DNA from 3 places in the Halomonas kashgarensis genome. Region 3 is predicted to be linked to each of the others. Evidence: riboswitches for the same ligand, from Rfam matches in the RefSeq annotation. Region 3 holds a riboswitch; each other region holds the start of a gene.

Region 1 (4,065 bases), 1.2 Mb from region 3:
TCGAACGCCGGCCAACGGGCGGGAATCGTGCGGGTAGAAATGTCCACGTTCTCGCCCTTGGCTTCGGCCTTGGCAAGCGCCCGGGCCAGGGGTTCGGCGAGAAGCGAGGCGCCATCGCTGGGGAAGTCGCGACCGCTGGCGGTTGCCGCGCGAAAGGCGTGCATGGCGGCTTCCAGGTCTTCCACACAGGTCAGCGGATAATCGGCGTTGTGCAGGGCTTCGGGATCGAAGACGCCATTCTGCCAGCCGTGGATCACACGCAGGGTGAGATGGCCCCGCTGCATGGGCCGTGCTACCAACAAGTGCAGCATGATGCGAATATGCAGTTGGCGTTCATCGGCGTTATTGCGAAAGGCGTGATACGGATCGGCAAACAGCTCATGCAGGCGACCTTGAGTATGTTCCTTGGCTTCGGTATAGCGCATTGCTGTTTTCCTGTCGGTACTGGTCCGCTACGCTGACGGCGGGTGCTCAGGGAAAAGTATTGATTACCGCAGTATGGCGAGCGCAACGGTGTATGGGAAGAGCCGCTGAAGGTTCGTTCCTGCTTCAAATCAACTCGATAATAAATTAACAACAAACAGGTAAAAACATGACCGCATCCCTTAGCCGCTTCCCCATTCCGGAAAGCCTGGAAACCCTGCCCGAGGATATTCGAGGCACGATACTCGCTGTACAGGAAAAGGCGGGCTTCGTGCCCAATGTGTTTCTCATGCTGGCGCATCGTCCTGCCGAGTTTCGGGCGTTTTTTGCCTACCATGACGCCTTGATGGAACGCGAATCCGATACCTTGACCAAGGCCGAAAAGGAGATGATCGTGGTGGCGACCAGTGCCCGCAATCAGTGCCTTTACTGTGTGGTGGCCCACGGTGCCCTGGTACGCATCTACAGCAAGGATCCGCTGCTCGCCGATCAGGTGGCGATCAATCACCGTGCCGCCCCGCTCAGCGAGCGCCACCGGACCATGCTGGATTTTGCCCTGCACTGCGGGCTGGAGGTGGGTGAATTGACCGAGACATGGCGGATACGCCTGGGCGAGGCGGGATTCAGCCAGGACGATATCTGGGATATCGGTGCCATTGCCGCGTTCTTCAGTCTTTCCAATCGCCTGGTTACCCTGACCGGAACACCGCCCAACGAGGAGTTCTACCTGATGGGGCGGCTGCCCCGGGAAAAATGACAGCTCGTCGCGTTGGCTGAATTGTCTGCGCTTTACATGGCGCCAGCGTTTACCGATGATGGCGCTCTCGGCCACGGTCGAAACCACAATCCATTCACTGTCGCCAGGGGAGCCCCGCCGGTCATGACGCCGCGGGGGCTGAGAAAGCCGAGTGCTGACCCTGGAACCTGATCCGGCTCATACCGGCGGAGGAAGTGCGACATGCTTTACCTGATCTCGGCCGCGCTCGGCGCGGCACTGCTGTGCTTTGCTTTTCTGGGGCTGCGTGCCCGCCGGGCCGATGGCCCGTTGGATGACTACATTACCGCCCGCAACTCGCAATCGGCTTCCAGCCTGGGGCTTTCGTTTCTGGCCTCGGGCATGGGCGCCTGGATTCTCTTCGCTCCACCTGAAATCGGCGCCTTCGTGGGGCCGTTGGCCCTGGCGGGTTATGCCGTCGGTTCGGCGCTGCCCTTCATCGTGCTGGGACTCTACGGGCCGAGGATTCGCCGTCATCTTCCAGAAGGGCGCAGCATCGGCGAGTTCGCCCAGGCGTGTTACGGAACCGGAGTGCGGCGCTGGGTATCGGCCGTTTCGGTACTCTATATGGCGTGCTTTCTGGCGGCGGAACTCACCGCCATCGGTGCGATAACAGCACTGCTTTCCGATGTGCCCCCTGCCTTGGTGGTGGTCGGCATCGCGTTGACCACCTTGCTCTATACCGTGATGGGAGGGTTGCGGGCGAGCCTGGCAACCGACCGCTGGCAAGCCTGGCTGCTGCTTGCATTACTCTGCGTGGTGGGCGGCGTGGCCCTGGTTCGTCTGCCCACTATGCCGGCTCCGGCCGCGCTGCCTTCGGCTCCCCTGGGCAGTGAGCTTAGCGTGGCGCTGACCCTGGTGATAGCGGTCACCGCCGCCAATCTCTTTCATCAAGGCTATTGGCAGCGGGTCTGGGCGGCGCGGGACGATGTCGCGCTCGGGCGTGGTGCGTGGCTGGGCGCCACCACCACCGTGGTAGTGGTGATGATGGTGGGGGCGCTGGGCATACTGGCCGCCATGAGCGGGGTCGCTCTGGGCGAACCGCCGATCCCGTTCTTCGCTCTGTTATCTCAGGCGCCCGACTGGCTTGCCTTGCCGGCACTAGTGCTGGCAGTAACGCTGGTGGCTTCCAGCGTGGATACCTTGCAAAGCGGTATCGCTTCGCTGGTGGTGGCGGGGTCGGGCCAGTCGGGGCTGAACAAAGAAGGACGTTCGATTCTTGTCGCCCGGCTGGTGACGATCGCGCTGATGGTGCCGGTGGTCATCGTGGCGCTGCAGGGGCTTTCCGTGCTGCGGCTGTTTCTGATTGCCGACCTGCTGTGCGCCGCCATCGTGGTGCCGGTCCTGCTGGGCCTGTGGCAGCGCATGAGGCCTGCGGCGGCCGTTGCGGGAGGTGTCGCCGGTATGCTTGGAGCCATCCTGCCCGGTTGGGTTTCTCAGGGCAGTTTGCAGGCGGGGATAATGACGGCAAGCTTTCCGGAAAGCATTCCCACCCTGGCCCCTTTTCTGGGAGCGCTTGTCGCCTCGCTCGTCATCAGCCTGTTGTTTGCCTGGATGATGCCGAAAAAGCAGCGCCTGAGCTTATGAAGTTTTAGGTCTCTCCTGTTGCGGCTGTTGAGAAAGTCAGTGTCCTGTCGCCGCTTGAGATTGAGAAAAAACCCTACCTCTTGGTGGCGTTTTGCCGCCGCACCGGTTTGGCGCCGGTGTTACCTTTAATATTCAATCAGTAGCTTTACTTCCCGCCAGCACGGTCATACATGGCACGGCTGGCGAGCGCCTTCGGCAACCACCAAAGGTCTGCATCATGGCTAAAATGCTTCGTTTGTTTGACGTTCTGCTTGCTGCCATGGGGCTTTTGATTGGACTGCCGTTAATGGTGTTATTGACCTTGGTCGGCTACTGGGAAACTGGTTCCCCCTTGTTCCGCCAGCAGCGGGTGGGGTATCACGGCCAGCCGTTTGTGCTGCTCAAGTTTCGGACCATGAAATGCGATACCGGCTGGGTTGCCTCTCACCTGGTCGATGCATCCTCGATCACTCGCTTCGGTCGTTTCCTGCGGCGGACCAAACTGGACGAGTTGCCCCAGTTGTGGAATGTCTTGAAGGGTGACATGAGCCTGGTGGGGCCTCGCCCGTGCCTGCTCTCGCAATATGAGCTGATCAAGGAGCGTACCGAGCGTGGCGTCTATGATGCGCGTCCGGGTATCACCGGTCTGGCGCAACTCAATGCCATCGACATGTCCACGCCACGGCGTCTTGCGGAAGTGGATCAGCAGATGCTGGCGGCGATGGCAGTGCCTGCGTATTTTCGCTATCTCTTCCTGACGTTACTGGGCAAGGGAGGCGGGGATAGGGTGAAGATGAAAAAAATGTAAACACGATGAGAGGCGAACGACGAAATGAACGAAATAACGTCGAAGGCCACAAATAACTACTAAGTACGGTTAAATCCCTTTTCATGGATGACAGGGCAAGTTTGTATGCAGGCTATGGCAATCACCACATTACCGCTGCTGGTGCCCCTGGGCTATTGGCTGGGGCTGGCCGTCATGTTGGGGTGGGGGCTGCTTGCCTGGTTCAGACAGCGTGGGTACCGCTATTCAACGCAAGCCTCAGGGCGCGGCGATGCTTTGTTGATGGCGCTGCTGGTAGGGGTGGGCACGGTCGAACTGGCGGCAGGAGTGTGGCATTCCAGCTTGCGCCAGGCCTTGCCGCTGGCGGCTGCGGCCTGGCTTGCGGCTTTGGCCTGGGGAGTGGTTCGCGTCGTGCCGCCACGGCCTGCGCCTTGGTGGGCCGGGCTGGCTCTGGGGGCGATAGGTGTCGGTGGTTGGGCTGTATGGCAAAAGCTGGTGGTTGGGTTGACTCGGG
Region 2 (4,065 bases), 660 kb from region 3:
TCCGTCTCCTGCGCCGCGTCGATCACCAGGCGCAGTTGCCGCCCTGTTGAGACGCGATTCCTGCGGTCGAACGTCACCCGCCATGGCCGAATTCACCACCCCGCACTACCCTTGAAGCGATTTTCGCCAACCTAAGTAGGAATATTCATGCGTGAGCTCTCCCGCAGCAAACAAATCAAGGGTCTCATCGGCTGGCTGGTGCTGGCCTACCTCGCCGCCGCCATTGGTGCCATCGCCTCTGTCAATGCGGCCTCGTTCTACGAAACACTTCAGCAGCCCACGTGGGCGCCGCCAGCCTGGCTATTCGGGCCGATATGGACAACGCTTTACGGATTGATGGGCATCTCCGCTTGGCTTGCCTGGCGCGAACCAGGTTCCCGACCTGCACTGGTGATGTTTCTAGTGCAACTGGCACTCAATGCCCTGTGGAGCTGGCTCTACTTCGTCTGGCAGCTGGGGGCAGTCGCTTTTATCGGTGTGGTAGTGTTGTGGCTACTGATCGCCATCACTCTGATGATGTTCTGGCGCCTCAAACCACTGGCCGGCGCAATGCTGCTGCCTTACCTCGCCTGGGTGAGCCTGGCCTGCGCGCTCACCTGGAGCACCTGGCAGCTCAATCCTCAGATTCTGGGATGATTCAGAAAAGCAACACAACCGGGAAGAGAATATGCAGACGATCGAACTAGGCGGCGACAGCGTACCCCGTATCGGCCAGGGCACCTGGCACATGGGCGAGAATGCCGGGCAGCGCCACGCTGAGTTCAGGGCACTGCGTGAAGGGTTGGACCTGGGCATGACGTTGATCGATACCGCCGAGATGTATGCCGAGGGCGGCGCTGAAGAGATCGTTGGCCAAGCAATTCGCGACCGGCGTGATGAAGTCTATCTGGTCAGCAAGATCTACCCGCACAACGCCAGCACCCAGGGGGTACTAGCCGCCTGCGAGCGCAGCCTGCGCCGATTAGGCACCGACACTATCGATCTATACTTGCTGCACTGGCGCGGCCAGTACCCGCTGAGCGAAACCGTAGAAGCGTTTGAGCGGCTGCGCGAACAGGGCAAGATTCTGCGCTGGGGCGTGTCGAACTTCGACGTTGACGACTTGGCAGAACTCGATGCGCCCGCTTGCGCCACCAATCAGGTGCTCTACAATCCAGGAGCCCGCGGCATCGAGTACGACGTGCTGCCCTGGCAGGCACGACACAGCATGCCGCTCATGGCCTACTGCCCGATCGGGCAAGGCGGCGCCCTGCTGCGCGACGCCGCCCTGCAACGCATCGCCGACAAACACAGCGCCACCCCCGCTCAAGTCGCCCTCGCCTGGGCACTACGTCACCCCGGTGTGATTGCCATTCCTAAAGCCGTGAACCTAGAGCATCTCAAACAGAATTTTGATGCTGATAAGCTCAGACTCGACGACGATGACCTGGCGCAAATCGACGCTGCCTATCCCCCGCCAACGCGCAAGCAGTCATTGCAAATGGTGTGAGGGCGAGCCACTCAACGGCCCAGTACTGGTTTGTGAATACGGTATTTGTGCTGATATGGCTACGCTTTCATAATCAAGGCCGTGCTGCTGGTATGGATTGCGCTAACGGGATGGGGAATGGATAACGCACCGAGCGCAACAAACCCACCGGTTGCCATAGGCATCGCCATCACCGGCTTCAGCCTGATCATCATGCCGCTGACGGCGCCGCTGAGCGGCGGCTCCTGGCACCAGGCAGAAGTGTTCGGCATACACGCCGACCCCACGGCGGTCACCACGCTGGGGCTGATGCTTATCCTGCTGCGGGGGTTCGCCCTCTGTATCGCCGCCATCATCCCAGCACTCTGGCTGGTCGTTTCAGGCCTAACCCTGCAGGTGCTGAATTCCACGGGCGCCGCCCTACTGTTCGCCGTACTGGCGATTTTGTTGGTTGGGCTGGTTTGGAAAAGTATTGAATCCAAGCGATAACGAAGCAGCACCGGTGCCGTTTACGCGGATGAAAGTGGGCTGCGCCATCATGCACCATTGCATCTCCACCACCCGCCTTCTACACTCCGCTAACGAACAGCTTGACGGGGTGCCGGTGAAATCCGGCTGAGATGGCGCAGGGTGAGCATTTTTTGCTGCCAAGTGCTGGTCCCGCTGAACCTGATCCGGCTAATGCGCTGCTACTCACACTACGAGCGGCGCGGGTACCGGCGTAGGGATCAAGCGATGGCCATGGCTAGCTCTCTCACGATCGCACGCCACCTTTCCGCGCCATTCCCTCGGTCTTATTCGCCCACCCTCCGGATCATCATCACCGGAGGCATCATGGGTTACCGCTTTACCGATCTCACCACCGCCTGCCAAGAAGATTGGCGCGCCTATATCGAGCACGATTTCGTGCGCCAGCTGGGTAGCGCCACGCTGCCTGAGGCATCGTTTCGACACTATTTGAAGCAAGACTACCTGTTCTTGATCCACTTCGCCCGCGCCTACGCGCTGGCTGCCTATAAAAGCCCCACCTTGGCGGATTTACGCCAAGCCCATGAAGGAATGAAAGCCATCGTGGATGTGGAGCTGGGCCTGCTCGTCGGCTTTTGCCAGGAGTGGGGTATTTCCGAGCAGGAGCTGGAAGCGCTCCCCGAAGCCAGGGCCACGCTCGCTTACACCCGCTATGTGCTGGATACCGGCAACCGCGGCGACTTGCTCGATTTGCACGTGGCGCTGGCCCCCTGCCTTTTCGGCTACGGCGAAATCGCCAACTGGCTGAACGCCCAAACTTCTACTCTGCGCGGCAGCCAAAACCCGTTTGATGCCTGGATTGCCATGTACGAAGGCGACGAGTTCCAGGCCGCCATGCAGGAGGAGCTTGCGTGGCTCGATGCTCGCTTGGCCGATGTCACCCCCACTCGTTTTCGTGAGCTCAGCAAGATCTTCCGTGATGCCACCCGCCTGGAAATCGACTTCTGGCAGATGGGCCTTGAGCTGATCGATCACGACCTTTCTGAATAACCACCAACAATACAGAGAAACCATCATGATCAGGACCGTCAAGAGTAAAACCGCCCACTTTCTCGCCGAAACCGCCCAGGTGGATGCCGCTGCCGTGGCCCCGCTGCCCGGCTCGCGCAAGGTTTACGTGGAAGGCTCGCGGCCAGATATTCGCGTGCCGTTTCGGGAAATCATTCTCTCGCCCACCAAAACCAGCGGTGTGGATGAAGAGAACCCGCCGCTGCTAGTGTACGACACCTCCGGCCCCTACACCGATCCCAACGCCCAGATTGATTTGCGCCGGGGCCTGCCAGAGCTGCGCCGGGCCTGGATCGAAGAGCGCAACGACACCGAGTTTATGGATGGCCCCACCAGCCAGTACGGCCAGCGCCGCGCCAACGACCCCACCCTTGCCCAGCTGCGTTTTGATCTGACCCGTACCCCGCGCCGTGCACTCTCTACAAAGGACGGGCGGACTGGAAACGTGACCCAGCTGCACTACGCACGCCAAGGCGTCATCACGCCGGAGATGGAGTTCATCGCCCTGCGGGAAAACCAGCGCCGCCAGGCGCTGGGAACGTCAGAGGTTGAACGCATCCTGGGCCACCAGCATGCGGGCCAGAGCTTTGGCGCCAGCATTCCGGACGAGATAACGCCAGAGTTCGTTCGCGATGAAGTCGCCAGAGGTCGGGCGATCATTCCCAACAACATCAACCACCCTGAAAGCGAGCCGATGATCATTGGCCGCAACTTTCTGGTCAAAATCAACGGCAACCTGGGCAACTCGGCGGTAACCTCCTCCATTGAAGAGGAAGTGGACAAGATGACCTGGGGCATCCGCTGGGGCGCGGACACCATCATGGACCTCTCCACCGGGGCCAATATCCACGAAACCCGCGAATGGATCATCCGCAACTCACCGGTGCCGATCGGCACGGTGCCCATTTATCAGGCGCTGGAGAAGGTCAACGGCATCGCCGAAAACCTCACCTGGGAGGTCTTTCGCGATACGCTGATCGAGCAGGCCGAACAGGGCGTGGACTACTTCACCATTCACGCGGGGGTGCTGCTGCGCTACGTGCCGCTCACCGCCAACCGCG
Region 3 (4,065 bases):
GCACCCCGCCGGTTGATGGACCGGCGGGGTGAGTTTTTGGAGTAGAGAAAATGTCACCGTCGTTCAAGGGAATCGGTTGCATGTGCCTGGGTGTGTTGTTTCTTGCCCTGGGTGATGCCGTGTCCAAATGGCTGGGGGAAACCCATTCACCCGTTCAGATCATCTTCTTCCGTACCCTGGTATCGCTTCCTCTAATAGCTGTGTTGGCCCACTTCAGCGGTGGCTTGATCAAGCTGCGCACCCGGCGTCCCGGCGTGCACCTGGTCAGGGGCTTGATCTATACCGGCACGATGGGTTGTTTCGTGCTGGGGTTGACCCTGCTGCCCCTCGCCGAAGCGACCGCGATCGCCTTCGTGGCGCCACTGTTTGTCACTCTGTTATCCGTTCCGCTACTGGGCGAGCGTATCGATGCACCGGTACTTGCCGCTTCGCTGCTGGGGTTTGCGGGAGTGTTAGTCGTGGTGCGACCCGGGGGCGACGCTTTCGACCCGGGAGCGCTGGTGCTACTGGGAGCGGCGGTATTCTACGCGCTTTTGATGATTACCGCGCGGCGCTACGGCAAGCACGAGCATCTATGGGCCATGGTGTTCTACATGACTCTGGTTCCCTTGGTCATCTCCGCCGCCTTGCTGCCCTGGGTGTGGCAAGCGCCCCATCCCTGGCACTGGCCGGGCTTTCTGCTTTCGGGTGTGCTGGGCATCGGCGCTACCGCTTTCATTACCCTGGCGTTTCGTTATGCGCCTGCGGCGATTGCCGCGCCGTTCGATTACACCGCCATGTTGTGGGCGGTATTATTGGGTTGGTGGTTCTGGGGGGAAATGCCCGACGCATGGGTATGGGTGGGCAGTACGCTGATTATCGGTAGTGGCTTGGCGATTGCCTATCACGACCGGCGTACCACACTGAAGCGCCGCCCGACGGCTTGAACTGTGCCGCCGAGCTGGAGCTGTCGTTTCAGTTAACAACCTTTGGACCTTTGCCGTCAGGTAAAACGGAACGAGCGAGCCGCCTGCTCGGGATCGGTCTGTCCGCAAATAGCCGAAATCACGGCGATGCCATGGGCACCTGCCTCTCGTACGGAACGGCAATGCTCGGCCTTGAGACCGCCTATCGCCACGCTGGGCAGCGGGCTGGCTTGGGCGAGGGTCGCCAGACCCTCAAACCCGATCGGCTGGGCATGGTTCTGCTTGCTGGGAGTGGCGAAGACCGGCCCCAGGCCGATGTAATCGAGTATTTCCACGGGGGCCGCAGCCAGTTCGTCCAGCGAATTAATGGAAAGGCCGATGATGGCGCCGGGCTTCATGGCGTCTCGCGCCTCGTGGACGGCAGTATCGCTCTGGCCTACATGCAAGCCGTCGGCGCCGCTCTCCAAAGCAACTGATAGACGATCATTGATGATCAACGGGACGCCCGAGCCTTCCAGTATCTCTTTCAGACGTATCGCCTGGGCTATCATTTCGGTGTCGCTGGCATGCTTGTCGCGCAGCTGCACCATGGTGACTCCGCCCCTAACGGCAGCGGCCACCGTACTTTCCAGCCCGTGCCCACGGCACAAGTCGGGGTCGGTCACTAGATAAAGGGAAAGGTTACAGCGCATTGGTCACCTCCACATTGGCCTGGGCCGCCAGCTGCTCGGGAGTCAGCTGATAAAGAGCATCGATGAAAGCGACCTGGAAACTGGCCGGGCCCCGGGCGTCATGGGCGGCCTGGGACCCGGCCACGGCGAAGCTTGTCAGGGCCGCGACGCAGGCGTTGAACGTGTCCCGAGGCGAAGCGGCGATAAAGGCTCCCGCCACGGCGCTCAATCCACAGCCCAAGGTTGTCACGGTGGGCATCAACTCATGGCCGCCGTGAACGAGAACATGCCGCTGGCCGTCGGTGACCAGGTCGTACTCGCCCGTTACCGCGACCAGGCAGGCATGATGGCGAGCCAGGCGGATGGCTGCCTGGGTGGCGTTTGCCGTACTGTCGGTGGCATCCACGCCACGCCCTGGGTTGGCCATGCCGTCGAGTGCCAGGATTTCCGAGGGATTGGCTCGAATCAGCGTGGGCGAGGCGTCGAGTAGCGTAGCCGCCAACTGCCGGCGGTAAGCCGTGGCGCCCACGGCGACCGGGTCGAGTACCCACGGCTTGCCCTGTACCTGCGCCGCCTTGGCGGCCTGAAGCATGGCCTCGGCCCAGGCGGGGGATGGTGTTCCGAGATTGATGGAGAGTACGTCGGCCAGGCCGACGAATTCCACCACCTCCTCGCGGGCATGTAGCATTGCCGGTGAGGCACCCATCGCCAACAGCAGATTGGCCGAACTGTTCATGGCCACATAGTTGGTGATGTTGTGCACCAGCGGACGCTGGCGGCGTAGCGCTTCAAGCGCGGAGGCAAGATCAAGTGGTGCGGGCATCATCGCTCCCAGGCGCGGACGAAGGCCGGCCGGAGACCGATCACGACTTCCTACGCCGGCATTATCCGGTTCAGGTTCAAGGGTACATCTCAGCTGCATGAAAGCCTGCAGCGCCCCTGTCGTTACTGGTGCCTATGCTACACCGCTGGCCGATTCGATTCAGCTGCCTTTCTTGGGTTGCTTGACCATGCGCAGGTAGGGTTTCTTCTCGTCCCAGCCTTCGGGGAATAACGTCTTGGCGTCTTCGTTGCTGACCGAAGGCACGATGATGCAGTCATCACCCTCGCACCAGTTCACCGGGGTAGCGACCTTGTAGCCGTCGGTTAGCTGGAGGCTATCGAGCACTCGCAGGATCTCGGCAAAATTGCGTCCGGTGCTGGCAGGGTAGGTGAGCGTCAGACGAATCTTCTTGGCCGGATCGATAATGAACACGCTACGCACCGTCAGGGTGTCGTTGGCGTTGGGGTGAATCATGTCGTAAAGGTCGCTGACCTTGCGGTCGCTGTCCGCCAGCAGCGGGAAATTCAAGCCGTGGCCCTGGGTTTCCTCGATATCGCCAGCCCAGGCGTGGTGGTCGTCGATCGGATCGACGGATAGCCCGATGGCCTTGGTGTTGCGCTTGTCGAACTCGGGCTTGAGACGGGACACTTCGCCAAGTTCGGTGGTGCAGACCGGGGTGAAGTCCTTGGGGTGGGAGAACAGAATGACCCAATCATCCCCGGCCCACTCGTGGAAACGAATCTTGCCGGCGGTGCTGTCCTGTTCGAAATCTGGTGCGATGTCACCTAGGCGCAATGTCATGGGATTCTCCTTGTATAGGTGCAGTGATAAGCTTTCCTGCCTAGCATAGAATCAATTTCTTAGGCTTAAAAGTTCTTCTTGGAAGTTTAACTATATCAATATGTTCTTTCACCGTCTCTTCGCGGCTAGGGCAAGAACGGCAGTTCGCAACATAGGGTCAGGAGTCAATCATGCGTTTTTCGGGCGAGCAACACCCCGGGGTGCAGCCCACCCCGGCAGAAACCCAAGGGTTCCGTTTGAACCACACCATGTTGCGCGTCAAGGACCCGGAAAAGGCTTTGGCTTTCTATTCGCGGGTATTCGGCATGAGCGTCGTGCGGCGTCTTGATTTCGAGGAGATGCAGTTTTCGCTCTATTTCCTCGCCAATCTGGACGATCACACCGCGCCACCGGAGGATAGCGCTCAGCGGACCGTCTGGACATTCAGTCAGAAAGGCCTGCTGGAACTGACTCACAACTGGGGGACGGAGACGCAATCCGACCTGGCTTATCACGACGGCAACAGCGAACCCCAGGGCTTCGGCCATCTGTGTTTCTGCGTGCCCGACCTGGACGCCGCCGAGGCCTGGTTCGACAGCAATGCGGTGGAATTCGTCAAGCGCTCCGACCAGGGCAAGATGCAGGACGTCATCTTCATCAAGGATGCCGACGGCTACTGGATCGAGGTCGTGGAAGCCGCCCGCCTGGACAGCCTGGGGAATTAACCGCCATGGCCAAGTTACTCTTTCGCCTGCACAACGTGACCGACGAAGAGGCGGCGGAAGTGCGTGAGCTGCTGGCCGAGCATGGCTTCGATGTCTACGAGACCCAGGCGGGCTTGTTTCGCCTGGGCGTCGAGGCCATCTGGTTGCGCGACGCGAGCCAG

Evidence for each region. A riboswitch is a leader RNA that binds a small molecule or an ion and turns the genes downstream of it on or off. The one in region 3 is predicted to bind thiamine pyrophosphate.
Region 1: another riboswitch for thiamine pyrophosphate. It lies ahead of R5M92_RS08615 (sodium:solute symporter); the one in region 3 lies ahead of thiM (hydroxyethylthiazole kinase).
Region 2: another riboswitch for thiamine pyrophosphate. It lies ahead of tenA (thiaminase II); the one in region 3 lies ahead of thiM (hydroxyethylthiazole kinase).

Annotation. Positions count from the first base shown of each region.
Region 1 is NZ_CP137552.1:1,877,546-1,881,610, reverse strand. Features, by position in the region: gene R5M92_RS08625 (hypothetical protein) at 1-425, opposite strand, end outside; gene R5M92_RS08620 (peroxidase-related enzyme) at 593-1,180, shown strand; TPP riboswitch at 1,276-1,392, shown strand; gene R5M92_RS08615 (sodium:solute symporter) at 1,382-2,785, shown strand; gene R5M92_RS08610 (sugar transferase) at 3,003-3,572, shown strand; gene R5M92_RS08605 (O-antigen ligase family protein) at 3,678-4,065, shown strand, end outside.
Region 2 is NZ_CP137552.1:314,758-318,822, reverse strand. Features, by position in the region: gene R5M92_RS01345 (TspO/MBR family protein) at 148-636, shown strand; gene R5M92_RS01340 (aldo/keto reductase) at 668-1,489, shown strand; gene R5M92_RS01335 (hypothetical protein) at 1,607-1,957, shown strand; TPP riboswitch at 2,053-2,213, shown strand; gene tenA (thiaminase II) at 2,303-2,986, shown strand; gene thiC (phosphomethylpyrimidine synthase ThiC) at 3,012-4,065, shown strand, end outside.
Region 3 is NZ_CP137552.1:3,118,278-3,122,342, reverse strand. Features, by position in the region: gene R5M92_RS14280 (DMT family transporter) at 51-926, shown strand; gene thiE (thiamine phosphate synthase) at 983-1,597, opposite strand; gene thiM (hydroxyethylthiazole kinase) at 1,587-2,399, opposite strand; TPP riboswitch at 2,430-2,527, opposite strand; gene R5M92_RS14265 (peroxiredoxin) at 2,559-3,200, opposite strand; gene gloA (lactoylglutathione lyase) at 3,371-3,904, shown strand; gene R5M92_RS14255 (DUF6164 family protein) at 3,910-4,065, shown strand, end outside.